2 regions of the Brachybacterium tyrofermentans genome follow, and region 2 is predicted to be linked to the other one. Evidence: predicted binding sites of a transcription regulator. Region 2 holds the regulator's gene; the other holds the start of a gene.
The links. Region 2 encodes HrcA, which represses chaperone genes, less so after heat shock. Its sites were predicted from a motif close to TTNGCACTCGNNNNNNNCGAGTGCNAA; they were not measured.

Region 1 (15,087 bases), on a different contig from region 2:
CGCCGTCGCGCAGCGGGGAGGCCATGAACGGCGGCAGCCAGAGACAGTCGATCCCCAGCCACTGCAGATAGTCCAGGCGCTCGATGAGGCCGGTGAAATCACCGGTACCATCCCCGTTGCCGTCCGCGAACGCGCGCACGAGCACCTCGTAGAAGACGGCCTTGCGGTACCAGTGGGGGTCGTAGTCGACCCCGGGACCCTGGGGTGAGAACTGGCTGGGGTTCAGGGGCATCGGATCCTCCGCGGCAGTGAGGGTGGGCCGGGCGCTCGGCGTGCCCCTACAGTAGTGCGCTTCCGAGGTGCCGCGGAGTACGCCGTCGGGCCCTGTCGTCACTCGGGGATCCGCCAGTCGATCGGGGAGGCGCCCTGTGCTTCGAGAAGCTCGTTGACCTGGGAGAACGGACGAGACCCGAAGAACCCGCGGGAGGCGGACAGCGGGCTGGGATGCGGGCTCGCGACGTAGGGCACCTCGCCGAGCGCCGGGATCAGCGACTGGGCATCACGACCCCACAGGATCGCCACGAGCGGCCCGCCTCGAGCGACCAGTGCCTGGATCGCCGCGTCGGTGACCTGCTCCCAGCCCTGCTTGCGATGCGAGGCAGGAGCTCCCGGAGTCACGGTCAGGACCCGGTTCAGCAGCAGCACGCCCTGGTCCTGCCAGGCGGTGAGGTCCCCGTGCGCGGCCCGCGGGATCCCGAGGTCGCTCTCCAGCTCGGTATAGATGTTCGCGAGGGACCGGGGCAGCGGCCGCACGTCGCGGTGCACGGCGAAGGAGAGCCCGAGGGGATGACCCGGGGTCGGGTAGGGATCCTGGCCCACGATGAGCACGCGCACCTCCGACATCGGCCGGGTGAAGGCCCGCAGCACCGCATCGCCCTCAGGGAGGTATCCGCGGCCGGAGTCGATCTCGGCGCGCAGGAACTCGCCCAGAGCATGGATCCGGCCCTCGACGGGGGAGAGCGCGCGGGCCCAATCGGTGCTGATGGTCTCGGTGAGCGGGGTCGGCATGTGAGCAGTCTTCCACCGCCCGGGGCGGTGCGGCGAGCCGGATTCGGGAGGGGCCCGCTCCCGCGTAGCCTCGACCCATGCCCGTCGACCCTGCCCAGGATCCCGACCGCGCCCAGCGCGGGACGGGCCGCGAGCCGGGCCGTGAACCGGATCACGACATGGGTGCCGCGAGGGGCGGTGGCGTGGGGGACGTCGGCCTGCTGGGGGACCCTGCGGAGGGCTCCGAGCCCGGCGCCGGCCGCGGTGACGCGCCGGACGACGTGAGCGACCAATCACTTCCGGGTCCGCAGGGCGGATTGGTCGAGCGCGACCGGATGATCCTCGCGCTGGAATCCCGCACCTTCCGCTACGTCGGCGCCAAGGAGCGCGCGATCCGCGAGGAGATCGGGATCTCGAAAGTGGCCTATTACGTGCGCCTGAACTCGCTGCTCGATGATCCGGCGGCGCTGCGGGCGGCACCGGCCGTGGTCAACCGGCTGCGCGGCCGACGCACCTCCGAGGACGGTGCCGCGCCGAGCCGCGGCACCGGTCGCGTCGCCTGAGGGACCGTCCTCGCCGCCCGACGGAACGGCCGACGGGGCGTGTGCTCCACACCCTCACCGCGCGAAGCAGGTTTAATGGGGCCGTGGCTGATTCCCAGTATCCCTTCCCGCCGGACCGATTCGATGACGAGGCCGACGCCGTGTCCTTCCACGGCGCGCATCGCGCCGAGGAGCCGTTCTGGCGCCAGAACCTGCTCTACATCATCATCATCGGAGCCGCGCTCGTGATGCTGATCGTGCTGCTCTTCCTCATCGGCGGCCGAGGCGGCGACGGCGACGAGCGCGCTCAGGATCCGACGACGCCGGCCGCGAGCGAGTCCAGCGAAGCACCTGCTGAGGAGACCACGGAGGAGGAGACTCCCGCCCCCGAGGCGGACAAGTCCATCCCGATCCAGGTCATCAACGCCGGAGGGATCAACGGTCTGGCCGGCAGGTGGCAGTCCACGCTCGAGGACTCGGACTGGGCCGAGGTCGGCGTGGGCACCGCGGACAACGTCCAGCAGGAGCCGGTGGTCTTCTACCACGACCAGGAGGACGCCGAGACGGCTCAGGCCCTCGCGGACGAGGTCGGTGCCGGGGAGGCCCGGCAGAGCGACGAGTACGAGGCCCGCATCACCTACGTGGCCGTCGACGATCCGGAGTCCGGCAACGACGAGGAGGGCGGCGACGAGGGCTGATCGCCGCCGCACTCAGCACTTCGGACGCGCGCCGCTCTTCCCACCGGAACGGGCGGCGCGCGTTCTGCTGTCTGCTGTGATTCCGGTCGGCCCAGAGCGGAATGGTGGGATCCGGGCCTCTGGAGTTAGCACTCTCCGGCTCCGAGTGCTTATGATGTTCTGGCACTCGATGATCGAGAGTGACAGCACCTCCGGGTGTCGCCGCGCTCGGGAGTCGTGAGCCTGATCGGACAGCAGAACACTGCTGACCGGCCACGAACATTCCGGCCCCGTGAGGGGCTCTGCGCCGTGGGACATGAACACGGTGCGGGGTCTCGTCCGTCGCGGGCACAGGGTCGGGTGGACACCACACCACACGGGAGAGATTCCACAATGGCCAAGCTCATCTCTTATGACGAAGAGGCCCGGCGCGGTCTCGAGCGCGGAATGAACCAGCTCGCCGACGCCGTCAAGGTCACCCTCGGTCCCAAGGGCCGCAACGTCGTGCTCGAGAAGTCCTGGGGCGCGCCCACCATCACCAACGACGGCGTGTCGATCGCCAAGGAGATCGAACTCGACGATCCCTACGAGCGCATCGGCGCCGAGCTCGTCAAGGAGGTCGCCAAGAAGACTGACGACATCGCTGGCGACGGCACCACCACCGCCACCGTCCTCGCCCAGGCCCTCGTCAAGGAAGGCCTGCGCAACGTCGCAGCCGGCGCCAATCCGATCGCGCTCAAGCGCGGCATCGACCAGGCCGTCGCCGCGGTCTCCGAGACCCTGCTCAAGCAGGCCAAGGAGATCGAGACGAAGGACCAGATCGCTCACACCGCGGGCATCTCCGCTGCTGACCCGGCCATCGGCGAGCTCATCGCCGAGGCGCTGGACAAGGTCGGCAAGGAAGGCGTCATCACGGTCGAGGAGTCCAACACCATGGGCCTCGAGCTGGAGCTGACCGAGGGCATGCGGTTCGACAAGGGCTACATCTCGCCCTACTTCGTCACCGACGCCGAGCGCCAGGAGACCGTGCTGGAGGATCCCTACATCCTCCTGCTGTCCTCCAAGGTCTCCTCGGTCAAGGACCTGCTGCCGCTGCTGGAGAAGGTCATCCAGGCCGGCAAGCCCCTCGCGATCATCGCCGAGGACATCGAGGGCGAGGCCCTCGCGGTCCTCGTCGTCAACAAGCTCAAGGGATCCTTCAAGTCCGTGGCAGTCAAGGCCCCGGGCTTCGGCGATCGCCGCAAGGCGATGCTGGAGGACATGGCCATCCTCACCGGTGGCCAGGTCATCGCCGAGGAGGTCGGCCTCAAGCTGGAGACCGCCGGTCTCGAGCAGCTCGGCCAGGCGCGCAAGATCGTCGTCACCAAGGACGAGACCACCATCGTCGAGGGCACCGGCGACGCCGATCGCATCGCCGGTCGCGTGTCCCAGATCCGTGCCGAGATCGAGAACTCGGACTCGGACTACGACCGTGAGAAGCTCCAGGAGCGCCTCGCGAAGCTGGCCGGCGGCGTGGCCGTCATCAAGGCCGGTGCGGCGACCGAGGTCGAGCTCAAGGAGCGCAAGCACCGCATCGAGGATGCCGTGCGCAACGCCAAGGCCGCTGTGGACGAGGGCGTCGTCGCCGGTGGCGGCGTCGCGCTGCTGCAGGCCGGCAAGGACACCTTCGACAAGCTCTCGCTCGTCGGCGACGAGGCGACCGGTGCGAACATCGTCAAGGTCGCCATCCAGGCCCCGCTCAAGCAGATCGCGGTCAACGCCGGTCTCGAGGGCGGCGTCGTGGCCGAGAAGGTCATCCACCTCCCCGTGGGCGAGGGTCTGAACGCTGCCACCGGTGAGTACGAGAACCTGCTCGCCGCCGGCATCATCGACCCCGTCAAGGTCACCCGCTCCGCGCTGCAGAACGCAGCGTCCATCGCGGGCCTGTTCCTGACCACCGAGGCCGTCGTGGCCGACAAGCCGGAGCCCAAGGCCCCGGCCGGTGGCGGCGACGACATGGGCGGCATGGGCGGAATGGGCGGCATGATGTGATCCCCTGCTGGTCGACCTGTCGCGGGCTTCCCCGCGGCAGGGGACCGGCACGGCGGGAACAGTCCCAGGGCTGATCACGCACCGCTCTCCTGAGCGTCAAGGGCCCCGATCCTCTCCGGAGGATCGGGGCCCTTCACTGTGCCTCGGGGTGCATTCCCGCTGTGCTGCCGGAGCGTTCCCTGGGTGCCTGGCCGTTGTGCCGCCCGAGCGGTCCCTGAGACATCCTCCGTGTCTCGTACGAACTGTCGTCACCGGGCGAGGGCTCGCGGCTCAGGGGAGCGTGAGCCCTCGCCGGGAGACGAAAGCTCGTATCCCGCTGTGCAGCAGGGACGAGCTGAGGGCGGCTGAGGGGCGGTGCCGGGTCGGGGTGAGCGGCGCACCATCCGCTGACGACATTCGACGCCGTTGCCCCTATCCGAGATCAGATCGGCAGCTGGCCGGCCCGCCCCCGAGAGCAGATCGGCCGCCCCTGCGGCGTCAGGATCCGGGATCCGCCTGCGGGACGCCAGCCGAGATTGCGGACTGCTCACTTGTTCCGCGGTGTCTCCGGCCACGGGACAATGGCGCCATGACCTATGAGATGAAGGATTCGATCGTCGTTCCGGCCGCGCCGGACGAGGTGTACGCGCTGCTCAGCGATGTCACGCGGACGGGGGAGTGGAGCCAGCAGTGCCTCAGGTGCGAGTGGGAGGACGAGCAGAGAGGGGTGGGTGCCCGTTTCACAGGGTTCAACCACACCCCGGAGCGCACCTGGCAGACCACGTCGGAGGTCATCGTGGCCACCCCGGGCGAGCACTTCGCCTGGTCGGTGGGGCCCGGCCGGGCGGAGTGGGGGTACCGGCTGCGACCGACCGCGGCCGGCGGGACGGAGCTGACCGAGTACACGCGCACGACGTCGTACTTCGAGGAGGTCTTCGCCGAGCGCTACGGCGACCGTGCCGAGGAGGAGATCGCTCTGCGTCAGCAGGCCGCGCGCACCGGGATCCCGGCGACTCTCGCCGCGATCCGCGAGGTGCTCGCCGGCCGCTGAGCCGGCTCGGCTCAGCCGGCCCCGCTCAGCCCAGCCCAGCCGTCCCAGCTCAGCTCGGCCCGCCCAGCAGGCCCCGCTCGGCTCAGACGAGGAAGATCGGGACCACGCCCGGATTGTGCGCGTGGACGATGGCGAGGAAGACCATCACGTCGAACAGCAGGTGCACGATCAGCACGTACAGCAGCGAGCCGGTGCGGGAGAACAGCCAGCCCTGCAGCAGCGCGAAGGGGGCGGTGAGCAGCGGCCCCCACTCCTGGTAGCCGAGCTCCCACAGGAACGAGACGAAGATGACCGCCTGCAGGACGTTCGCCGTCCAGAGCGGGAAGTGGCGGTGCAGCAGCGCGAAGCACGTGCAGATGAAGAACAGCTCGTCCCAGGTGCCCACGAAGTTCACGCCGACGAAGAACCGTGCCAGCGCGCCGCCATCGGTGATGTGCGGCCAGTTCTCGTAGGCGCCCGAGGTGATGAAGTAGTAGGGCAGGATCAGCCAGCCCAGCACGGGGACGGCGACGATATATCCCATCTGCCAGCGGTTCCATGTCCCGCCGGAGAGCCAGGGGAAGCGGATCGCTCGGCGACGCAGCACCAGGCGGTCCACCAGCAGCGGTGCGGAGACGGCGAGGATCAGCACGGTGCCGATGGTGAAGAACCGGTCCCAGTCCACATCCGCCTTCACCGAGGTGGTCGAGACGATGGCGATCCCCAGGCCGATCAGGGAGAGGTCCTTGCCGAGCTCCCGGGACACGAGGAAGGCGGCCAGCAGACCGAGGAGGAGCACCCCGTGCCCCCACCCGGCGAGCTGGAGACCGAACAGCAGGAAGGCAGAGGCTGAGACGCCCGCCGCCGGCAGCACGCCGATCGGAGGTGTGCTCCGTGCGGGAGCGTGGGCGGCAGTGCTGGGTGGCGTCGCCATGCGCTCCAGCATGCCAGGCGAGGTGCGCCGGCGGGATTCATCTCACCACCCCCTGCGATGGCAATGCTCGGCAACGCCTGAGACCGGTTTCTCAGCTCCTGGCACCCTGACCGGGGTCGACCACGCGATGCGACCGGGCATTGTCGCCTTCGGGCTCGACAACGAGCCGGTGAGGGCTCCTGCGCAGGAGTCCCCTCGACGCATCGCCACTCGGCCCCGGAGCGCTCGCGGGCCGCTGCCGCACACGGCATCGCGGCGGCGAGTGCACGTCCGTGCCGTGGCTGCACCGCGGTCCGGAGACGTCATTCGAGGAGGAATGCAGTGCGAACACCATCGTCCCGCCGTCGAGGAGCTGCCCGCTCGCTCGCCGGTCCCCGTCACGGAGCCCGGGAAGGAGTGGGACGTCGGAGATTCCTGACGTCCCTCCCGGTCCTCGGTGCCGGTACCGCCCTGCTCGGGGGCTGCGCCACCCAGGAGGGTGCCGTGACCGACGTGGACCGGGTGCTGTCCATCTCGCTCGGACAGGCGGAGTCGCACCCCAGCTACGGCTCGCTGATCTCCTTCGGCGAGCGCATCGCCGAGGCCACCGACGGCCGCTACGGTGCCCGCGTCTACGCGAACAACTCGCTGGGCGACCAGCAGGAGACGGTGCAGCTGGTCTCCGACGGCGCGATCGACATGGCGGTCATCTCCGGCACCCAGATCGAGAACTCCTCGCCTCGCTTCCTCCCGATGAACGTGGCCGGGGTGTTCGACGACATCGACCACCAGAACCGCGTCATGCTCGACGAGTCGATCGTCGGCGAGCTGTTCGCCTCGCTCGAGCCGCAGAAGCGGCTCTCCGTGCTCGGCGGATACACGCAGGGAGGTCGGCACCTCTACACCACGAAGGGTCCCATCGAGACCCCCGAGGACCTCGCCGGGATGAAGATCCGCGTCCAGGAGTCCGAGATCTTCCTGCGCCTGATCACCAACATGGGCGGGGTGCCCACCCCGATGGCCTACAGCGAGGTGTACACCGGCCTGCAGGCCGGCGTGCTCGACGGTGCGGAGAACAACGAGATCTCCTACGTCACCCAGCGCCATTACGAGGTCGCCAAGCACTTCACGATGACCAACCACCTCGTCGGCTTCGACTTCATGCTCGCGAACACAGACCTCCTCGAGGGGATGGACGAGGCGGACGCCGACGCCCTGCGCGAGGCCTGGGCCGTCACCCAGAGCGAGTTCGTCGAGATCTGGAAGCAGCAGACCGCCGACGCCACCCAGGAGATGCTCGACCGCGGTGTCGTGATCACCGAGCCCGATCCTGACGTGTTCCTGCCGATCATCGAGGAGACCGGGCTGTCGATCCTCGAGGATCCCGCAGACATCGCCCTGTACGACGCGATCCGCGCCGTGAGCGAGAAGGAAGGTGCCTGATGCTGTTGATCCGTGAAGGACTGCTCAACGTCCTCAAGGTGCTGTGCATCGTGCTGTTCTCGGTGCTCGTGCTGGTCGTGGTCTGGCAGGTGTTCACCCGCCAGGTCCTCGGCGCACCGAGCCCCTGGACCACCGTCACCGCGCAATACATGTTCGTGTGGCTGAGCCTCTTCGCCGCCACGCTGGTCTTCGGGGAGCGCGGCCACATCGCCGTCGACTTCCTGGCGCTGCGCGCCCCGGGCGTCGCCCGCCACGTGCTCATCGTCCTCGTGCAGGGATGCACGCTCGCCTTCGCCGTGCTGGTCATGGTCTGGGGAGGCATCCGCGGGATGTCGATGTCCTGGGACCAGGTGATCCCCGGTTTCCCCTTCACCGTGGGGCTGATGTACCTCGCCCTGCCCGTCACCGGCACGATGATCGCCTTCCTGGCTCTCGAGGACCTCGTTCTCGCACTGCGCGGCGATGAGCTCGCCCCGCTCGAGGAGACCGACGACGAGGCGGCCGAGAGCTCCGGCGCCGCAGCCGCCGCCGCGGTCGTCGAGGACCAGGACGTCGAACCGGACCACGACCTTCACCTCGACCAGGGCGTCCGGACCGATACCACCGCACGCCCCGGTTCTCGCACCGACACCGAGAAGGAGCACTGATCATGGATCCCGCGATGCTCGCCGGGATCATCCTGATCATCGGCATCCTCGTCCTCATCGCCATCGGCGCCCCCATCGCCATCGCGATCGGGCTGCCCTCCGTGGTGGCGCTCATCGCCGTCATCGGCTTCGAGCCCGCAGTGTTCGTCTCCGCCCAGCAGATGTTCACCGGCGCGAACTCGTTCTCCCTGCTCGCGATCCCGTTCTTCGTGCTGGCAGGGCAGCTCATGAACACCGGCGGCGTCGCCGCCAGACTGATCGACGCGGCGAAGGTGCTGGTGGGCCGGATGCCCGGCTCCCTCGCCCAGACCAACGTGGTCGCCAACGCCCTGTTCGGGTCCGTCTCCGGCGCAGCCGTGGCCTCGGCCGCGGCGGTCGGAGGCATCCTCGGCCCGCGCCAGCGCAAGGAGGGCTACGACCCGGCCTTCGCCGCCGCGGTGAACGTCGCCTCCGCCCCCTCGGGCATGCTGATCCCGCCGTCGAACACGCTGATCGTGTACTCGCTGGTGTCCTCCACCTCGGTCGCGACGCTGTTCGCCGCCGGGTATGGCCCGGGCCTGGTGTGGATGCTCGCCTGCGTCGTCATGGTCTGGCTGGCCGCCAAGCGCAACCCCGCGCTGGTCGGGTCCGACAACGGTGCCGCACGCGGCGAGCTCACCCTCGCGACCGCACTGCGCACTCTGCTCGCCGCCGTCCCCGCCGTCTTCATGATGGTCATCGTCATCGGCGGTCTGGTGGCCGGGTTCTTCACCGCGACCGAGTCCGCCGTGATCGCGGTGGTCTACTCCCTGGTGCTGGGCTTCATCTACCGTCAGCTGACCGTGAAGAAGCTGCCCGCGGTGATCCTCTCGGCTACGCGGACGACTGCCGTGGTGCTGCTGCTGATCGCGGTCTCCGGGGTGCTCGGCTGGGTGCTCGCCTACGCGACCATCCCGCAGTTCATCGCGACCGCACTGCTGGGGGTCTCGAGCTCCCCGATCATCGTGCTGCTGCTGATGATGCTGGCACTGCTCGTCGTGGGCATGTTCATGGACCCGACCCCGGCGATTCTGATCTTCACCCCGATCTTCCTCCCGGTCGCGCTCGAGCTGGGCGTGGACCCGATCCACTTCGGCCTCATGATCACCTTCAACCTGTGCTTGGGCACGATCACCCCGCCGGTCGGAGTGATCCTGTTCGTCGGGGCCCGGGTGGGTCGGATGAAGGTCGAACCGGTGATCAGGCGTCTGCTGCCGTTCTACGTGCCGCTCGTGATCGGCCTGCTGCTGATCGTCTTCGTCCCGCAGATCTCGATGTTCATCCCGAACCTGCTGGGCATGTCCAGCGAATGACACCGGCCGCCCGCTGAGCAGGAGGTCGACAGCATGACGGCGTCGACCACAGCGTGACGGAGAGGGCCACGGCGATCACGCCGTGGCCCTCTCCGCCTCAGGCGAACGGGTTCCAGTACCGCCCGCCGTTGACGACGAGCAGCGCGACCGGCACTGCCACGAGCACCACCGCGATGAGCATGACCAGCACGTCGCGGCCGCGCACGGGGGTGCTGACCAGCCAGGTGCGACGCCTCCCGCGCCCGAATCCGCGCAGCTCCATGGCGGCGGAGACCGACTCGATGCGGTCGAAGGTGCCCAGCAGCAGCGGCATCAGGACCGAGCTGAGGTTCCGCAGCCGGGTGCGCAGGCCGGCGCCGCGGGACGTGTCGAGTCCGCGCGCCTGCTGGGTCTGGGAGATGGTGCGGAACTCGCGCTGCACGTCGGGGATGTAGCGAAGGGCGAGGGAGATGGCGTAGGCGAACCGGTAGGGCACCCCGATCCGGGCGAGCGACGAGGCGAACTCGGGCGGCCGGGTGGTGGCCACGAACAGCAGCACGGCCGGCAGCACCGCGAAGTACTTGAGCGTGACGGCGAGCTGGTAGAACAGCTGCTCGGAGGTCACATCCCAGCGCCAGGGCCCGTCCAGCAGCAGGTGCCGCGTGCCGAACAGCTCCGTGCCGTAGCCCGGTGCGAACAGGAAGATCCCGATGTTGTTGAGCACCATGAAGATCGTGATCAGCCAGAGCACCACGGAGAGGTCCCGCAGCCGCACCCCGGAGACCGCCCACAGCACGAGGGAACCGGCCGCGACTGCGGCGAGATAGCGCACGTCGAAGCCGATCATCGCGCCGAGCACGACGCCGAGGGCGAGGGCGAGCTTCGAAACCCCGGACAGGGCATGGAGGGGCCCCTCGCGGTCGACGTATCCCAGCAGCGGACTGCTCATCCGGCATCCCCCTGGGCGGCCCGGACCTCACGGTCCTCGGCGACGAAGCGGTGCACGAGACGGTGGGGGTCCTCGATGCCGCAGCGACGGGCGAGGTCGTACAGCCCGGTGGTCACGAGGTCGGCGCGGGCGCTGAGCGCCGGATCGGTGAGCACCACGGCGGGGTCCTCGTCGGCCAGCAGGTGGCCCTGCGAGAGCACGAGCACCCTGTCGGCGTACTCGAGCGCGAGGTGCATGTCGTGGGTGATGAGCAGGACCGTGGTCCCGGCGGCGTGGAGCGTGCGCAGGAAGTCCATGAACTCGGTGTAGTGCGCGAAGTCCTGCCCGGCGGTGGGCTCGTCGAGGATCAGCACCTCGGGCTCGAGCGCGAGCACGCAGGCGATGGTCACGCGCTTCTTCTGGCCGTGGCTGAGCGCCGAGACCGGCCAGGAGCGGAACGGGGCGAGCCCGCAGGCCTCGAGCACCATGGTGGTGCGTCGGGCGATCTCGTCCTCCCCGATGCCTCGGGCCCGCAGTCCCAGCGCGATCTCCTCGGTGACCAGCGGCCGGGAGAGCATCTGGCCGGGCTCCTGCAGCACGAAGCCGATGTGCTCGCCGCGCTCGGCGAGGCTCCAGCCGCGGGCGTCGGCGGCGCCGATGCGCAGCTCCCCGCCGCTGAGGCTCTCGAAGCCGCAGATCACGCGGGCGAGGGTCGACTTGCCGGCGCCGTTGGACCCGAGCACTCCGAGCATCTCTCCACGGCGCACCTGCGCGGTGATGCCCTCGAGCACCACGGAGCTCCGGTCGGGGCCGACGGGGATCTCGCAGCGCACGTCCCGCAGGTCCAGCGCGATGCCGGCATCCCCGGATCGCTCGTCCCGGGAGCGCTGCGCGTCGGCGGAGCCGTCGTCGGGCGACCCCTCTTCCACCCAGGCGCGCACCGCCTCGACCTGCTGGGTGGTCAGGGCGATGTCGGTGCTGCGCGAGGGTCGCTGCGCGGCCGTGACCGGCGCCCCGGCGTAGCGCAGGGCGGTGACGTGCAGCGGGGGCCGGATGCCATGCTCCTCGAGCAGGCCGGAGGCGAGGACCTGGTCGGGCGCGGCATCGGCGATGATGCGCCCGTCGCTCATGAGCACAACCCGGTCGACGTCGCGATGCAGGACGTCCTCGAGGCGATGCTCGACCATCACGATGGTGCGGCCGTGATCGCGGTGCAGATCGTCCAGGAGCTCCACGGCGGCGCGCCCGGAGGCGGGGTCGAGGTTCGCCAGCGGCTCGTCCAGCAGCAGCACCTCGACGTCGTCGACGAGCACGCCGGCGATCGCCACGCGCTGCTTCTGACCGCCGGAGAGCGCCTGCGGGGCGTCCTCCAGGCGGTCGCCGATCCCGGCGAGCTCGGCGGCGCGCCTGATCCGCGAGGGCATCTCCGCGCGCGGGACCTGCTGGTTCTCGAGGCTGAAGGCGATGTCCTCGGCCACGGTGAGCCCCACGAACTGGCTGTTGCTGTCCTGCAGCACCGTCCCGATCACGGTGGCCGTCTCCACGAGCGGCACCTGGGCAGGATCGTTCCCGGCCACGCGCACGGTCCCGCTCGCGGTGCCGCGGAAGTGGTGCGGGATCAGCCCGTCGAGCGCATGGAGCAGCGTCGACTTCCCCGATCCCGAGGCACCGACGATCGCGATCTTCTCGCCGCGCCGCACCGTGAGGTCGATGTCGTGCAGGGTCGGCTCGGCCTGCGCGCGGTACTGGAAGGTGTACCCGCGCAGCTCGAGCAGCGGGGCCGTCACTGGTCGCGGCTCAGCGACCCGCTCCGGGTGCGGGTGCGGGCGTACACCGACAGGATGATCGTGGCCAGGATGCAGGCGGTCACCGAGTTGGCGACGAAGGCGAGCGCGCCCTGCGCCCAGACCTTGTTCGCCGGTTCGGAGTAGATCAGCACGTCGCCGAGGGGTGCGATGAGCAGCCAGGCCACCCCGTTGGCGAGCAGGATCGAGAGGTTCAGGCGGATCGCCAGGGACGTCCCGAACTCCCCGTCAGCGATCGCATTCTTGAGCAGCAGCGCTCCCACGACCAGGCCGAACACGCCGGAGGCGAGCTCCCAGCTGATCCAGATGCCGTACCCGGTGACGTCGATGAGGAGGTGACCGATGAAGCCGGCGAGGGCACCCACGAACGGGCCGTAGAGCACGGCGAACACGGCCAGGATCGCGTACTGGATGTTGATCGAGGTGTTGGGGATCGGGGTCGGGATCGCCGCGAAGCGGCCCAGCACGAAGAACAGTGCGGCGCCGATGCCGATGGCGACCACCTGGGTCACGGGGGAGTGGGAGCGGGTCATGGTGAGGTCCTTCGGGGTCGAGGCGTTCAGCGCACCAGCACGAGGGTGACGTGCCAGGAGGCGCCGGTGCCGAGGGAGAAGGCGCGGGCGTAGTGACCGCGGTTGATGGCGATCGCCATCCGGTCCAGGGAGTTCACGTAGAGCAGCGATTCGCCGACCTCGACGGCCGCGAAGCTGCGGGCGTAGGTGACCTGGGTGGCGTGCACGACCGTGTCGTGATGGTGGACCCGCACGGTGACCCGGTCTCCGGGGGCGACGTCGAGCTCGCGGAAGAGAGTGTGGGGGATGGAGGTCCACAGCGAGCCGTAGCGCACGTCGAGGGTGTCGATGATGCCGACCACGCCGCCCTCGCGCAGCTCGGGCTCGGTGACGGGCAGGCGCACCATCTGCTCGAGGTCGACGACGGGGCCGACCTCCTCGAAGGTGGTCGCCCCGGCGGCGAGGCGGGCCCCGGTGAAGGCATAGATGTCCCGGCCGTGGAAGGTGTAAGACTCCTCCGAACCGGGCCGACGGTTCCTGGTCTCGTCGATCTCCCGCAGCTCGGTGATGCCGAAGATGTTCTCGAGATGGGTCAGGGTGCCGTTGTCCGGGGTCACGACGTAATGGCCGGTCCCGGTGCGGGCCACGACGGACAGGCGGTCCGAACCCACCCCGGGGTCGACGACGGAGACGAACACCGTGCCCTCGGGCCAGTAGGTGAGCACCTGGGCGAGCCGGTAGGAGCCCTCCCAGATGTCGTACGGCGGGATGTTGTGGGTGACGTCGTGGATCCGCAGCGCGGGGTCGACGCCCACGGCGACGCCGTACATCGCGCTGACCGCGCCGTCGTCGAGGCCGAAGTCGGATTGCAGGACCAGTGCTCGCATGGGGCAAGTATGCGACGTCGACGTACCCGTCGGCCCACATCGCCGTCATACGGCGCCATCTGGCGGGCCGGGTTCGCGATAGACCTGTCGAAAGATGCGCGGATCACGGAGGATGGAGGGATGATCCTCCCCGATGCCCAGCCGCCGGCCCTGACGATGCTCACCCAGAACATCCGTTATCACGATGGCGGGACGCGACCGGGGGAGCCGGATCACTGGGGTGAGCGGGCGCCGGTTCTCTCGGACCTGCTGGCTGCGGCCGACGCCGACGTGGTGGGCGTCCAGGAGGTGCTCGCCTCTCAGATCCCGGTGCTCGACGAGGCGCTGGCACGGACCCACCAGCGCCTGGGCATCGGCCGCGAGGGCGGCGGGCGCGGCGAGCACAACCTGCTCTACCTGCGCCGGGACCGGCTCGAGCTGCTGGACTGGGACCAGTTCTGGCTCTCCGAGCAGCCTGCGCTGATCGGTTCCGTGGGCTGGGACGGTCACTGTCCGCGCATCGCCGTCTGGGCGCGGGTGCGTGACCGGGAGACGATGCAGGAGCTGGTGCTCGCCGTGACCCATCTCGACCATGCCGGTGAGCGCGCCCGGGAGCAGGGCGCCGAGCTGCTGGCTCGGCGCCTCCAGCAGGCGGCCGACGGCGCGCCCGCCGTGCTGATGGGGGACTTCAACGCCGCCGGCGGCAGCAGCGCGCCGTGGGATGTGCTGCAGACGGCGGGCTTCGCGGATGCGCACGACGTCGCGGCCACCTTCGAGGGCGAGGACATCGGCACGTTCCCCGATTACGGGGAGCCAGTGGTGGGGGAGATCAGGATCGACTGGATCCTCACCCTCGGGATGGACGTGGACTGGTCGACCACGCATCTGCATCTGCTCGAGGGCCGCGCCCCGAGCGACCACGCCGCGGTCGCCGCGATCGTGCGCCCCGCGGTCACCTGAGCAGGTCGAGAGCGGCTCACATGTCGCGGGCAGAGGTCACCAGCTGGGTCCCGCCCTCGCACACGACGACGATCTCGAGGAGGTCCCCGCCGTGGGAGATGTTCGCCCCCTGGGTGAGGGCCTCGACGCCCGCCAGCGGGATCCACCCGCCGGGGCAGGGCGTGAGCTCCGGCTCGAGCGTGGGGACGATGACGTCGAGCAGCTCGTCGTCGCTCACGGTGTCGGGCTCGTCCTGGCCGCCGCCGTCGGACGCCTCCAGCTGCCGGGCCTCCTCCACGAGCGAGTCGACCTGCTCAGCAGGGAGCTCGACGACGCCCTGCCACCAGTAGTCGTCCGGAGCCGGGAGCAGCTCACGCCCGTCGGGGTCTGTGAACTGCCCGTCCGTGATCGTCACGCGCTGCACGTCGTCCAGGCCCGGGAAGTGCGTGGAGACCAGGTCCGTGGACTGCGTGACCAG
Region 2 (15,087 bases):
GCACTGCCTGCTGGAGATCGACGAGGCGCTCGAGACCCTCGCCAAGCTGCACGGCAGCTCCTTCGACCGGATGGGCACGGCAGAGCCGGGCCGACGGATCGTGGGGCGGGCGGCGGCGAGTCTGCGGTTCCGCTCGCTGGACGACATCGTCGCGGACTTCGAGGACGAGATGGAACAGCTCCAGAAGGTCACCGGGGCGGTCACCCGCGCCCTGGGCACGACCTACTTCCACCCCGCCACCTGACGTCCACCCTGCGACCTGACGTTCCGCCCCGCGACCTGACTTCCGCCCCGCGACCTGATCTCGGCACCGCCTTCCCGACCGCCCTCCGGACCGCGCGCCGAGGTGTGACGTCGGTCCATGGGCGACGGCGGGGCGGGACGGGGCGCGGCCCCCATGAGACGATGAACCGATTGCCCTGCGCAGCCGCGCAGCGGCTCGCTGTGATGAGAGGACGTAAGCCGGTGACCCCGAGGATCGCGGCCGATGAGGCCCGGGACATCCTTCCCGCGTCGACACCCCAGGAGCGGCTGCGGAACTTCTGCATCATCGCGCATATCGACCACGGCAAGTCGACGCTCGCCGATCGCATGCTCCAGATCACCGGGGTGGTCGAGGCACGCGCCATGCGCGCCCAGTACCTCGACCGGATGGACATCGAGCGCGAGCGCGGCATCACTGTGAAGAGCCAGGCCGTGCGCATGCCCTGGCAGGTCGACGGCACGAACTACGCCCTGAACATGATCGACACCCCGGGCCACGTGGACTTCACCTACGAGGTCTCCCGGTCGCTCGCCGCCTGCGAGGGCGCGATCCTGCTGGTCGACGCCGCGCAGGGCATCGAGGCGCAGACGCTCGCGAACCTCTACCTCGCGATGGAGAACGACCTCACCATCATCCCGGTGCTCAACAAGATCGACCTGCCCGGTGCCGAGCCCGAGAAGTATGCGGCGGAGATCGGCCAGCTGGTCGGTGTCGAACCGGACGACGTGCTGCGGGTCTCCGGCAAGACCGGCCTCGGCGTGGAGGACCTGCTGGACCACGTCGTCCGGACCCTCCCGCCCCCGGTGGGCGATGCCGACGCGCCTTGCCGCGCGATGATCTTCGACTCCGTGTACGACACCTACCGCGGCGTGGTCACGTACATCCGCATGATCGACGGATCCCTGAAGTCCCGTGACCGCATCGACATGATGTCCACCGGCGCGCACCATGAGCTGCTCGAGATCGGCGTGAGCTCCCCGGAGCCCCATCCCACCCCGGGCATCGGTCCCGGCGAGGTGGGCTACCTGATCACCGGCGTGAAGGACGTGCGCCAGTCGAAGGTCGGCGACACCATCACCACCTCGATCCGCGGTGCGACCGAGGCGCTCGAGGGCTATGCGGACCCCAAGCCGATGGTGTACTCCGGGCTGTTCCCGATCGATGGCTCCGACTACCCGGTGCTGCGCGACGCCCTGGACAAGCTCAAGCTCAACGACGCCTCGCTGAACTACGAGCCGGAGACCTCCACCGCGCTCGGCTTCGGCTTCCGCGTCGGCTTCCTGGGCCTGCTGCACCTGGAGATCGTCCGCGAGCGTCTCGAGCGCGAGTTCAACCTCGACCTGATCTCCACCGCCCCGTCCGTCGTGTACCACGTGGTCATGGAGGACGGCACCGAGGTGGAGGTCATGAACCCCTCCGACTTCCCCGAGGGCAAGGTCAGCGAGATCAGCGAGCCGATCACGAAGGCCACGATCCTGGTGCCCGCCGAGTTCATCGGCGCCGTCATGGAGCTGTGCCAGTCCAAGCGCGGCAACCTCGGCGGCATGGACTACCTCAGCGAGGACCGTGTGGAGCTGCGCTACACGCTGCCTCTCGCGGAGATCGTCTTCGACTTCTTCGATCAGCTGAAGTCCAAGACTCGCGGTTACGCCTCCCTGGACTACGACGTCTCCGGCTCCCAGACCGCGGATCTCGTGAAGGTGGACATGCTCCTGCAGGGCGAGCCCGTCGATGCCTTCAGCGCGATCGTGCACCGCGACAAGGCGTACAACTACGGCGTCGAGATGGCCGGGAAGCTCAAGAAGCTCATCCCGCGCCAGCAGTTCGAGGTGCCGATCCAGGCCGCCATCGGTGCTCGGATCATCGCCCGCGAGAACATCCGCGCCATGCGCAAGGACGTGCTGTCCAAGTGCTACGGCGGCGACATCTCCCGTAAGCGCAAGCTGCTGGAGAAGCAGAAGGAGGGCAAGAAGCGCATGAAGAACATCGGATCCGTCGAGGTCCCGCAGGAAGCCTTCATCGCCGCGCTCTCCTCCGACGAGGGCGACATGCCCAAGGACTCCAAGAAGAAGTGACGGCCGACGGGGAGTCCAGCCCTCACCGGTCCATGTCCCACCTCAGGAGGAACTCGTGACCAGGAATCCTGCGTCCACGGATCCGGTGGCCACCTCGGCCACCGGATCCGCTGGCACCGTCGCGGCCGTCTGCGTCGTCTCCGCGCTGCACCCCGACGCGGGCGGCGTGGGCACCACGGCGATCGACAAGCGCCCGGTCGACGGCCCGGTGCAGATCGGCGAGCTCGGCCTCTACGCCGATATCCAGGCCGACCGCGCCCATCATGGCGGGCCGGACCAGGCGGTCTACGCCGTGGATGCCGCCGAGCCCGCCCACTGGGCCGAGGAGCTCGGCCGCGAGGTGCCTCCGGGCTCCCTCGGCGAGAACCTGCTGATCGAGGGGCTCGCCGTCGATGATCTCGAGATCGGTGCGCGCGTGCGCGTGGGCACCGCGCTGCTCGAGGCGACCGCACCGCGCACTCCCTGCATGACGTTCCAGCGGTGGATGGGCACCGACGACTTCCGGGCGCAGTACCACCGCCGCGGTCGCACCGGCGTCTACTTCCGGGTGCTCGTGCCGGGCGAGGTGCGCGCCGGCGACCCGGTCGTCGTCGAGCTGACCCCGGGCCACGGCGTGAGCGTCGCCGCGGCCTACGGCGGCGCCCGCGACCGGGACCTCAGCCGTACTCTCGACACCTGGTCGCGGACCAGCGGCGTGGCGTTGCACCGCGAGCTCGCCGCACGCACCGAGCGGCACCTGGCGGGTGAGCGATGAGTTCTGGACCCACCTCCGGGCGCGATCTCTCCGTCTACATCCACGTCCCGTTCTGCGCGGTGCGCTGCGGGTACTGCGACTTCAACACCTACACCGCGACCGAGCTCGGCGGCGGCGGCTCCCAGGCGGAGTATCCGCGCAACGCCATGCGGGAGATGGACCTGACCCTCGCCGCGGACCGCGACGCCGGGTATGACTACGACCGTGTCTCGACGGTCTTCTTCGGCGGCGGCACCCCGACGCTGCTGCCCGCCGATGACCTCGTCGCGATGCTCGACCACCTGCGCACGCTGATCCCGCTCGCGGACGACGCCGAGGTCACCACCGAGGCGAACCCGGACTCCGTCACCCGTGCCTCCCTGTCGCGCCTCGCCTCCGGCGGCATCACCCGGGTCTCCTTCGGCATGCAGTCCGCCGTGCCCTCGGTGTTGCGCACCCTGGACCGCACCCACGATCCCGAGCGGGTGCCACAGGCCGTGGCCTGGGCCCGCGAGGCAGGCCTGTCGGTGAGTCTGGACCTCATCTACGGCACGCCGGGGGAGACTCTCGCCGATGTCGAGACCTCCGTGAAGTCCGCGCTGGCCTGCGACGTGGACCATATGTCCGCCTACTCGCTGATCATCGAGGGCAACACCGCGATGGCCCGCCAGCTGCGTCGCGGCGAGCTCGAGGCCCCGGATCCGGACGACATGGCCGACAAGTACGAGCTGGTCGACGACCTCGCCATGGCCGACGGTCTCTCCTGGTACGAGGTCTCCAACTGGGCCCGCACCGAGGACCAGCGGTCCCGGCACAACCTCGCCTACTGGCGCGGCGGGGACTGGTGGGGGATCGGTCCCGGGGCGCATCGCCATCGCGATGGAATGCGCTCCTGGAACCTGAAGCATCCCAGCCGCTATGCGGCGGCGATGACCGACGGCTCCCTCCCGGTCGCGGATTCCGAGCTGCTCTCCGTGGAGGATCGGCTGCTCGAGCGGATCATGCTCGAGCTGCGGATCGTGGACGGCCTGTCCGTGGACGAGGTCCCCGAGGAGACCCGCCCTCAGCTGGCAGTGCATCGGGATCGCGGCCACCTCGACGCCGACGCTCTCGACGCCGGCCGCGCGGTGCTCACCCGTCAGGGTCGCCTGCTCGCCGACGCCGTCATCCGGGACCTCGTGCCCTGACGTGCTGGCCCGCTGGCCCGCTGGCCCGCTGATCCGCTGACCCGCCGATCCGCTGGCCCGCGATGCGCCCGGTCCGCGTCGGCTCGTCGTCCTCGACACTCCGCTGCCGTGGGGCGACACTGGGGCGATGACGACGCCCACGAGCATCGACGACTTCATCGCCGCGCACGACGAGCCTGCGCGGTCGCGACTGCAGGAGCTGCATGGCCTCGCCCTGGAGGCCGCACCCGAGGCGATCGAGGCCATCAAATGGGGGCACCCTGCGTACCTGCACGCTCAGGGAACGATCCTGTTCGTCATCAGCGCGCACGCGAAGCACACGAACGTCACTGTCACTCCCACCACGCGGCAAGCGTTCGACGATGAGCTCAGCGACGTCGAGACCGGGATGGGCAGCGTGAAGATCCCGTATGACCAGGATGTCCCGAGCGCCCTGCTCCGACGGATGATCGCGTACCGGATCCGCGAGTTCGAGGACGACGGGGTGCTGTGGAAGTAGCGGGGGAGGGGACGGACAGCGCCGGTCCTCGGTCCTCGCTCGTCCGTCGGCTTCGTCCGTCGGCTCTGTTCGTCGCTCCGAGCACCGACGAGGGCCCGACGATCCAGCGATCGTCGGGCCCTCGTCGGTGCTTCCGGTGCAGGTCAGACCGGCTGGCTGGTCACTTCACCAGGCGGAGGTTGAACGGGTAGCTCCACCACTGACCCTGGTTCGCCTTGACGGCGCCGAGGATCGAGAAGACCAGCTGGATCAGGACAGGGATCCCGGCCAGAGGGAACAGCGCCCAGCCGACAGTGAAAGTCAGCACTCCGAATATTCCGATGGCCACCCAGAGGACGACCGTCGCGATGGCGACCGTGATCGCTCCGTTGAGGGCCTCCGCCGCATGGAAGCGGACGAAGCGGCTGCGGTCCTTGTAGACCAGGAAAATGATCAGCGGCCCGACCCAGCCGAGGAAGCCCCAGCTGACCACGTGGCCGAGCGTGACGGCGAGCTGGGAGAACATCGCCCACATGCGGGTGTCGGAGTCGTTGAGGCCCGGGCCCGAGAGCTGCCCCTCGAAGACGCCCTTCGTGCCGGGCGGCGGCACATCGGTGCTCTGCGGGCCGGCCTGCGGGGCCTGCTGCTGACCGTACGCACCCTGCTGGGCGTATCCGCCGTGCTGGCCCGGGCCTGCCCCGGCGGCTGCGGCGTAGGGATCCTGGGCGTTGCCGCCGTCGGCTGACGGGGCGGGCGCGCCGTACGGCGAGGCGGCAGAGGGCTCCGCAGCGGACCACTGCGGTCCCGCTGAACCGGGGCCGTACGGACCTGGAGCGGCCGAGGCCGCCGAGCCGGCAGAGGGGGCGGAGGCACCTGCGGGCTGGGTGCTCGCGGCAAAGGGGTCGTGCGGGTGCAGGGCCGGGTCGGAGGTGGGGCTCGCCTGGTCCTCGGAGTACGGGTTCGAGGCGGCCGGCTGCTCGGGAACGTCGGCGCTGGGCTCGTTGCCGAACGGATCGTGCGGGTGCGGAGTCTGGCTCATGATTCCTTCTTCGACGGGGCCGACCTCGGGGGTCGACCGCTGGCTGATGCAGACAGCCTAACGAGACGATCACGGGGGATCACGGGAGTGGACCGCCGGATCACCTGGGGGTTTTCCCCCGGGTGCGGTGCGTCGGATCGGTGCAGACCGGGTCAGGCAGGATCAGGCAGGGTCCACGGTCACGAAGTCGATGAGCTCCTCGATCCGGCCGGACAGCGACGGTTCGACGTCGGCATAGGAGCGCACCGTGGACAGGATCCGCTTCCAGCCCAGTCCGATGTCGGACTTGTCCGCATGGGGCCAGCCGAGAGCGGCGAGCGAGCCGACCTTGATATCGGTGCCCTTGGGGATGTGCGGCCACTCCCGCAGCCCCACACGGGCCGGACGCACTGCCTGCCAGACGTCGACATACGGGTGGCCGAGCACCGCGACGTTGCCGCGCGCGCCGCCCAGCTTCATGACGTCGGCGGCGATGCGGGACTCCTTCGAGCCCGGGACCAGGTGGTCCACCAGGATCCCCAGGCGGCGACCGGCCGACGGGCCGAACTCCTGCACCCGCTCGACGAGGTTGTCCGCGCCCTCCAGCTGCTCGACGACGATGCCCTCGATACGGAGGTCATGCCCCCAGACCTTCTGGATGAGCTCCGCATCGTGGGTGCCCTCGACCCAGATCCGTGAGGCGCGGGCGGTGCGCGCCGTGGCGCCCTCGACATAGACCGACCCGCTCGCGGAACGCCTGCGCACCGGCGCCTGCGCTCGTGCCGCGGCCCGGGTGAGGACGACGGGCCCGCCGTCGATCATGAACCCGGGGCCGAGGGGGAAGGTGCGTCGGGCGCCCCGGCCGTCCTCGAGCTCGACGATCATCTCGCCGGCGATCTTCTCGACCCGCGTGATGGCGCCGGTGAAGCCGGTCGAGGCCTCCTCGACGACGAGATCGCGCTGCGCGGGGACCTCGCGGGCCACCGGGCGGCGACGATGGTGGGCAGGGGGACCGGAGGACAGCACGTCATGGCCGTACCGGTCGGGGAAGTGATCGGACGCTGCAGGCACGCGCGACACCTTACCCTCGTGGCGAACACCTCTCCGCGAGCACCGCCGGGGACGCGTAGGATTGGCACTCGGCGCGGGTAAGTGCCAGCGGTCCCCGAGGCCGCGGTCGGCCCCGTCGGACGAGACTCGAAGCAACGACGGAACGCAGGGAGGTGGGGGACACGGACGCCCGGAAGCTGCAGATCCTCGGCGCGATCGTCGAGGACTACGTCTCCACCCGTGAGCCCGTCGGCTCCAAGTCGCTGCTGGACCGCCACGAGCTCGGCGTCTCCGCCGCGACGGTGCGCAACGACATGTCCTCGCTCGAGGAGGAGGGTCTGATCCATCAGCCCCACACCTCCGCGGGCCGGATCCCGACCGACAAGGGCTATCGCGCCTTCGTCGACCATGTCGCGACGGTCAAGCCGCTGTCCGCCCCCGAGCGCCGGGCGATCCGGACATTGCTGGAGGACGTCGGCGACGTCGAGGAGCTCCTGGGCCGGACCGTGCGCCTGATGGCGCAGCTGACCCAGCAGGTCGCCATGGTGCAGTACCCGGCGCGGCGCCAGGCCCGCATCCGCCACGTCGAGCTGGTCAAGGTCGCCGAGTCTCTGCTGCTGGTCGTGCTCATCACCGAATCCGGTCGGGTCGATCAGCGCACCGTCCCCGTGCTCTCCCCCCGACCCGCCGAGTTCTACGGCGAGCTGCGCGACCAGCTCAACCGGGCCGTCTCGGGGCGCGAGGTCACCGACCTGCAGCGCCCTCTGACGGACCTCTGCGAGACCCTGCCACTCGTGGACCGCGCCGCTGCCACCGAGGTGGCGGACGCGCTCGCAGCCCTGGCCGCGACCCGCGCGGAGGACCGGATCATGCTGGCCGGGACCTCCAACATCGCCCGCTCGGCCCAGGACTTCGCCCGGGACGTGGAACCGCTTCTCGACGTCCTGGAGGAGCAGCTGGTGCTGATGCGCCTGTTCACCGAGATGCATGCCTCACCGGGTGCCGTCGAAGTGCGCATCGGCGCCGAGCTGCATGATCAAGCGCTGCATCAGGCGGCGGTCGTGGGCGCCGGATACGGGGCAGGATCGCACCTCGCGATCCTCGGACCCAGCCGTATGGACTACGTCGCCGGCATCTCGACCGTGCAGGCCATCGCCCGGTACGTGTCGCGCTATCTCGAATGACCCGGGGGCGTGCACGCCTGGCGCCCCAGCTCCCCGCAGGAACCCCACAGCATCCATCACTGACCGTGCCCGTCCGCCGCGATCTGCGGCCCCGGGCGCCCCGACTCCCCGGTAAGGATCCTTCACCGTGAACGACGACTACTACGAGCTCCTCGGCGTCTCCCGCGACGCCTCGACCGAGGAGATCAAGAAGGCGTACCGGAAGCTCGCCCGGACCCTCCACCCGGACGTCAACCCCGACCCCGAGGCCTCCGAGCGCTTCAAGAAGGTCTCGCAGGCCTACGAGACCCTGTCCAACGCGGACAAGCGCCGCCAGTACGACATGGGCGGCGGCCCGGGCATGGGCGGTGGCGGTGGCTTCGGCGGCTTCGGTGGCAGCGCCGGCTTCGACGTCAACGACATCTTCGACATGTTCGCCGGGGCCGCCGGCATGCGCGGTCGCAACCAGGGCCCCGTGCCCCGCCAGCGTCGCGGCGGCGACGTGCTGCGCCGGGTCAAGATCGACCTGCGCGACGTCGTCTTCGGCACCGAGAAGGAGGTCTCCTTCCGCACCGCGGTGCTCTGCGAGCACTGCAACGGGGCCTGCGCCGAACCCGGTACCAGCCCCACCCGCTGCACGGCCTGCAACGGCAGCGGCCACGTCCAGCGCGTCGCCCAGTCCCTCCTGGGCCAGATGGTGACCATGGCGCCGTGCCCGACGTGCGAGGGCCACGGCGACGTCATCGAGACCCCTTGCACCGTCTGCTCCGGCCACGGGCGCACGCCCTCCGAGCGCTCGGTCACCGTGCGCATCCCCTCCGGCGTCGAGAACGGCACCCGGATCCAGCTGCGCGGCGAGGGCGAGACCGGTGAGGCCGGCGGTCCCTCCGGTGACCTCTTCGTGGAGCTCGCCGTCACCGAGCACGAGATGTTCGTGCGTGACGGGGAGGATCTGGTGATCACCATGGCCGTGCCGATGACCTCGGCGGCGCTCGGCGCGACCATCCCGCTGGAGACCTTCGACGGCGCCCAGGAGATCGATGTGAAGCCGGGCGCTCAGCCCGGGGACGAGATCACCCTCAAGGGCCTCGGCGTGACCCCGCTGCGGCGCGAGCGCCGCGGCGACGTGCGCGTCGTGCTCGATGTCGCCGTGCCCACGACGCTCAGCGACGAGGAGCGCGATCTGCTCCAGCAGTTCGCGGACCTGCGCGGCGACGAGAGCACCCGGCGCAAGGGCCACGGCCCCTTCGCCAAGCTCCGCGATCGCCTGCGCGACCTCTGAGGTGCTGACATGCCCACCACCCCGCCCGGGTTCCTGATCCTCGACGCCGCTCTCGAGACGGCGCGCGAGGGTGACGCTCTGACCCTGGGCGGGGACGAGGGCAAGCACGCCGCCAAGGTGGCCCGCATCGGGGTGGGGGAGCAGATCCTGCTCACCGACGGGCCGGGCCATCAGGTGCTCGCCGAGGTGGCCGCCGCCCGCAAGGAGGCCCTGGACCTGCGGTTGCTCACGGACCCGGCGCCCGCGGTGCAGCGACTGCCGCAGCTCGCCCTGGTCCAGGCGCTCGCGACGGGCGGGCGCGACGAGCAGGCCGTCGAATCCGCCACCGAGCTCGGGGTGGATCGGGTGGTGCCGTGGATCGCCCGCCGCTCCGTCTCCGTGTGGCGCGGCGAGAAGCTCGCCAAGGGTCGTGCGCGCTGGACCGGCACGGTGCGGGCCGCCGTGAAGCAGTGCCGTCGGCCCGGGATCCCCGTCGTCGACGCCCCGGCCACCACTCGCGAGCTCGTCGCCGACCTGCGTGAGCGCTCCGCCGCAGGCAGCCTCGTGCTGGTCCTCCACGAGCAGGAGTCCGTGGGTCTCCTGGAGCTCGCCGACGAGCTGCGGGCCGCGAGCGAGCACGGGGTCGAGGAGATCGTCGTGATCGTGGGGCCCGAGGGCGGCATCGACCCCGAGGAGCTCGACGCACTGCGCGAGGCCGGAGCCCGCTCGGTGCTGCTGGGACCCGAGGTGCTGCGCTCCTCGACCGCCGGGCCCGCGGCGCTCGCGGTGCTCAGCGGGCTCCTCGGTCGCTGGGGCTGAGCCTTCCTCGCCCTGCCCTGAGCTTCCATCGCCTAGCGCGCGTCGCCGCTCAGATCGGAGCTCGGACGTCTCGCACGCCCCGATTCCCTCGATTCGTGTCGCTCGTGGGACGTTTCTGAGGAATCGGTGCTGGCGGCGTCTGGCTCGGGGTGAGCAGGGGCTGTGGTGCGGTTTTCCTTCGATTCGTGTCGCTCGTGGGATGTTTCTGAGGAATCGGGACAGAGGTAGGGGCAGAGGTGGGGAGCGACGCCGGGACGTCGCGTCGTCGGTCCGCGTGAGTCCCGTGCCGCGGCACAGGCCCCTCCGAGCCCTGTTCGCCGTGTGAGGCAGGCCACGGTTGTGTAGTGTCATCCGCTATGCGCCGCGTCGACACCTGCCACGAGTCCCCGGCGACCGCAGATGGGACCGGTGAGCGGCGATGATCCTCGCCGAGAACCTGGTCAAGGAGTTCAGCAGGCCCCGTCGGGTCGAGGGCAGGATGTCCGGCCTGCGGTCCTTCTTCAGCACGCAGAAGATCACCACGCGGGCGGTCGACGACATCTCCCTGCGCATCGACGACGGGGAGATCGTGGGGTACCTCGGCCCGAACGGCGCCGGGAAGTCCACCACCATCAAGATGCTCACCGGCATCCTCGTGCCCACGTCCGGGCACATCGAGGCCGAGGGGATCGTGCCCTGGAAGGACCGGCGCACCAACGCCCGCACCATCGGTGCCGTGTTCGGACAGCGCACCCAGCTGTGGACAGATCTTCCGCTGCGCGAGTCCTTCGAGCTGATCGCGAAGCTCTACGGGCTGTCACCCGAGGACTATCGCCGCTCGCTCGACGTCTTCGTGGACCTGCTGGACATGGGCCCCTTCCTCGACACCGCCGTGCGCTCGCTGTCGCTCGGGCAGCGGATGCGCGGGGACATCGTGGCCGCGATGCTGTACCGGCCGCCCGTGCTCTACCTCGACGAGCCCACAGTCGGACTCGACGTGGTCGCCAAGGCCCGGATCCGGGACTTCATCGGGGAGCAGAACCGCTCCGAGGGGACGACGGTGCTGCTGACCACGCACGACATCTCCGATATCGAACAGCTCGCCCGGCGCGTGATCATCATCGATGAGGGCCGGATCCTCTACGACGGCGGGCTGGACAGCCTCCGGGCCCGCTACGCGCCCTTCCGGGAGATCCAGGTGAGCGCGCCCGAGATCCCGGAGTCCCTCGAGATCGAGGCCCTCACGCTGACGACGCTTGTCCCGGCCGGTGAGGAGATGCGCGCGACGTTCCGCTTCGATCCCGCACAGATCGCGGCCCCTGCGGCGATCGGCCGGCTCACCAACGCGCTGGAGATCACGGATCTGTCCTCCCGCGAGCCGAACGTCGAGGACGTGATCCGCCGGATCTACACCGACCGCGGGGTCGAACCGGCCGCCGCCGGTCCGGGCTCCGCAGCTCCAGGCACCGGAGTCCCGGGCGCCCCGGGGCAGCGGTGAGCGCGCCCGCGCAGCGGCTGTCCGCTCCGCAGGTCCGCGTCGCCCTGCGGGCCTCGGTGGGCCATGCGGCGCGGTCCCAGTTCGCCTTCCGGGCGTCCACCTGGACCGGGATCGTGGCCTGCGTGCTCCAGGTGATCCTCGTGCACCTCGTGTGGACCGCCGTCTACGGAGGGCGTCCGGACGTCGCGGGCGTCGCCCAGGTCGACGCCGTCACCTATGCCGTGCTCGGCGTGCTCACCACCACGCTGTTCCAACCGTTCATGTTCGACTCCCTGCTGGGGAGGCTTCGCACCGGGGCCATCGCCTTCGACGTCATGCGGCCGGTCTCGGCCGTCCCCGTGGCGCTGGCCCGACAGCTGGGCGGCACGATCGCGCAGCTGCCGGCCGCAGCAGCTGCCCTCGTCGTGGGCCTGGCGCTCGGGGCGATCGCCCTGCCCGGCTCCTGGGTCTCCGGCCTCGCGTGCCTGCTGTCCCTGGTCCTCGGTTTCGCGATCGCCCTGATCGTGAACTTCACCGTGGGGCTCGTGGGCTTCTGGACCCTGGAGACCGGTGGCGCCTTCCTCATCTACCGGATGCTCGCCCAGTTCTCCTCGGGCGCCCTGATCCCGCTGTGGTTCATGCCGGACTGGCTCACGAGCATCCTCACCCTGCTGCCGTTCTCCGCCCAGGTCTTCGTCCCGCTGTCGATCTATGTGGACCGAGATCCCGGGTGGCACACGGTGCAGGCGATCGGGCTGCAGGCCCTGTGGATCGTGATCCTGCTCGCCCTGGCCACCCTGGTGTGGCGGCGAGCCATCCGGCGGCTGGTGATCTTCGGTGGCTGAGAACACGATGCCGGACGCCCAGAGCGCACGACGGTCGCTCGCCCGTCCCGTCCCGACCTGGCGCACCTACGGCATCCTGCTGGGGGCCACCTGGCGGAGCATGCGCGTGCACCGTATGAACCTGATCCTCACCTTCCTCGGCAGCGCTGCCCTCCAGGGGACCCAGCTCGCCTTCATCGGCGTGCTGCTGGGCGCGTTCGGCACCATCGCCGGCTGGGACGTGGCCGAGGTGGCCTTCCTCTACGGGCTGCGGCTCACGGCGCACGGCGTATGCACCATCAACTTCGGGCAGCACCGTGCCAGCGCGCAGGTGGTGCGCAACGGCGACTGGGACCGCTATCTGCTGCGCCCGGCTCCGCCGCTGCTGCAGCTGCTCACCCGCTTCTTCAGCCCCGGGACGATCGGGGACCTCGTGCTGGGCGTCACGATCCTGTGCGTCGCGGCGACGTCGATCGATATCCGCTGGGCCCCGTGGACAGTGCTGTACGTGGCGCTCGCGGCGATCAGCGGCGGGCTGGTCGAGGCCGGTCTGCAGATCGGGATCTCCGGCCTCGACTTCACGATGGGGCCCACGACCCGCGTGAAGGACACCATCGACCGGGTGCTGACGGACTTCGGCGCGTATCCGATGACGATCTTCGGCACTGCGGGAGCCTGGCTGCTGACGTTCCTGCTCCCGCTCGCGTTCATGGCCTATCTCCCGGCCGCGCTCGTGCTCGACCACACCGAGGAGCTGGTCGTGCCGCTGTGGCTCGCCCAGCTGTCACCGGTCGTGGGTCCGCTGGTGCTCGTCGGCGGCATCGCGGTCTTCCGGCACCTCTCGAGGTACTACGCGAGCCCCGGGCACTGAGCAGCTGGCCCGCGAGGGCTCGGAGCGCGAGAAGGCCCCGCCGACGCGATGCGCCGACGGGGCCCGGAGAGCGGGGGTCGGGTCAGCCGACCGGGGCGAGGGCGGCCTGCTCGAGGGAGACGAAGGCCTCCTCGAGGGCTGCAGACTTCTCGTCGGTGACGAACAGCTCGCCCTCGACCGAGAGGTCCTCGCGGAAGCTGAGGCCGATGCTGCCGACGACGTCGGCATCCAGCCGTCGCATGAGCGCCTCCAGGAGCGGGAGCACCTCGCCCGCGGCGCCCCAGCCGTAGCCGACGAGCAGCGTGGGCAGCGCCGACCACTCGGCGTAGAGGAAGTCGATCGCGTTCTTCAGGGCACCGGGGTAGGAGCCGTTGTACTGCGGGGTGAGGATCACCACGGCATCCAGTGCGCCGATCCGTTCGCCCCAGGTGCGGCCGTGATCGGTGGTCTTCTCCGCGCCGGACTTCGGGCTCGTGGGCTCGTCGAAGGACGGCAGGGCCATCTCGCGCAGGTCGATGAGGTCGATGTCGAACCGGTCGTGGGCGGAGTCGGCGACCCACCGGGCCACCTTCTCTCCGACACGGTTGGGGCGGGCGCTGCTGATGATGATGCCTAGTTTCGTCATGATGGTTAAAACTTCTCATATCCCTCGCGGACTCCCAAATGGGATGTGCGCAGACTCGCTCCCGTAGACTCGCCGCTATGGGAAACACTGCCGCCGCGCCGTCCGACCCGGACTGCGTCTTCTGCCGGATCGTGGCCGGAGAGATCCCCGCGGAGCGGGTCCATGAGGACGATCAGGTGATCGCCTTCCGCGACCAGGCCCCGAAGGCTCCCGTGCACGTCCTCGTCGTCCCGCGCGAGCATCACCGCGACGTGCTCGAGCTCGTCGAGCATCCGGAGCTGCTGGCGCATGTCACCTCCGTGGGCGGCACAATCGCTGCTGACCTGGGCGATGGTGATTTCCGATTGATCTTCAACACCGGCGCTCATGCCGGACAGACCGTATTCCACGTGCACGCGCACGTCCTCGCGGGCGGGTCGCTCGCAGAAGGAGAGATGTGACGGATCTTGGCTGACGCCCTGACCCCGACGCCCGGCCGCGCCCCCGAGGTGCTGGAGCAGAAACTGGCGATCCCGGACCATCTGAGCCCCTTCCAGGTGCTCGGAGAGAACGATCAGGCACTGGCCGCGCTCGAGGATGCGGTGCCCGACACAGACGTTCATGTGCGCGGGCACGAGGTCACCCTGCGGGGCACCCAGGACGCCCTGCGTCGTTCCGAGAACATCATGCGCAGCCTCATCGACCTTGCCGGCACCGGCCAGGCGGTCACCACCGAGGCCGTGCAACGAGCCGCGAACCTCTACGGTGACGACCGCGGCTCGGGTCAGAAGCTCGACAAGGTGCTCTCGCGCACGGTCCTCTCCTCCCGGGGCCGCACGATCCGACCCAAGACGCTCGGCCAGCAGAAGTACATCGAGACGATCGAGTCCTCGACGATCACCTTCGGCATCGGCCCCGCCGGCACCGGCAAGACCTACCTCGCCGTGGCGATGGCCGTCCAGCAGCTGCTGAACAAGCAGATCACCCGGATCATCCTCACGCGGCCCGCCGTCGAGGCGGGGGAGAAGCTGGGCTTCCTGCCCGGCTCCCTCAACGAGAAGATCGATCCGTACCTGCGGCCGCTCAACGACGCGCTGCACGACATGCTCGACCCGGACTCGATCCCGCGCCTCATGGCCGCGGGGACGATCGAGGTCGCACCGCTGGCCTATATGCGAGGGCGCACCCTGAACGACGCCTTCATCATCCTGGACGAGGCGCAGAACACCACGCCCGAGCAGATGAAGATGTTCCTCACCCGGCTCGGCTTCAACTCCACGATG

Region 1: a site for HrcA is predicted at 2,387-2,413, ahead of groL (chaperonin GroEL). Genes of this name have one in related genera too.

What each region holds. Positions count from the first base shown of each region.
Region 1 is NZ_BAAAIR010000034.1:7,456-22,542, reverse strand. It holds gene treS (maltose alpha-D-glucosyltransferase) at 1-232, opposite strand, end outside; gene ABD093_RS07770 (uracil-DNA glycosylase) at 331-1,008, opposite strand; gene ABD093_RS07765 (DUF3263 domain-containing protein) at 1,086-1,550, shown strand; gene ABD093_RS07760 (LytR C-terminal domain-containing protein) at 1,634-2,227, shown strand; gene groL (chaperonin GroEL) at 2,600-4,237, shown strand; gene ABD093_RS07750 (SRPBCC family protein) at 4,806-5,267, shown strand; gene ABD093_RS07745 (CPBP family intramembrane glutamic endopeptidase) at 5,350-6,180, opposite strand; gene ABD093_RS07740 (TRAP transporter substrate-binding protein) at 6,664-7,602, shown strand; gene ABD093_RS07735 (TRAP transporter small permease) at 7,602-8,249, shown strand; gene ABD093_RS07730 (TRAP transporter large permease) at 8,252-9,580, shown strand; gene ABD093_RS07725 (energy-coupling factor transporter transmembrane component T family protein) at 9,678-10,508, opposite strand; gene ABD093_RS07720 (ABC transporter ATP-binding protein) at 10,505-12,274, opposite strand; gene ABD093_RS07715 (ECF-type riboflavin transporter substrate-binding protein) at 12,271-12,825, opposite strand; gene ABD093_RS07710 (SAM hydrolase/SAM-dependent halogenase family protein) at 12,852-13,691, opposite strand; gene ABD093_RS07705 (endonuclease/exonuclease/phosphatase family protein) at 13,812-14,630, shown strand; gene ABD093_RS07700 (hypothetical protein) at 14,647-15,087, opposite strand, start outside.
Region 2 is NZ_BAAAIR010000037.1:85,863-100,949, forward strand. It holds gene ABD093_RS09525 (alpha-E domain-containing protein) at 1-244, shown strand, start outside; gene lepA (translation elongation factor 4) at 448-2,340, shown strand; gene ABD093_RS09535 (MOSC domain-containing protein) at 2,396-3,094, shown strand; gene hemW (radical SAM family heme chaperone HemW) at 3,091-4,260, shown strand; gene ABD093_RS09545 (iron chaperone) at 4,388-4,759, shown strand; gene ABD093_RS09550 (DUF4870 domain-containing protein) at 4,920-5,777, opposite strand; gene ABD093_RS09555 (DUF3097 domain-containing protein) at 5,940-6,836, opposite strand; gene hrcA (heat-inducible transcriptional repressor HrcA) at 6,980-7,990, shown strand; gene dnaJ (molecular chaperone DnaJ) at 8,118-9,251, shown strand; gene ABD093_RS09570 (16S rRNA (uracil(1498)-N(3))-methyltransferase) at 9,261-10,049, shown strand; gene ABD093_RS09575 (ABC transporter ATP-binding protein) at 10,468-11,526, shown strand; gene ABD093_RS09580 (ABC transporter permease) at 11,523-12,350, shown strand; gene ABD093_RS09585 (ABC transporter permease) at 12,343-13,200, shown strand; gene ABD093_RS09590 (NADPH-dependent FMN reductase) at 13,283-13,825, opposite strand; gene ABD093_RS09595 (histidine triad nucleotide-binding protein) at 13,903-14,265, shown strand; gene ABD093_RS09600 (PhoH family protein) at 14,272-15,087, shown strand, end outside.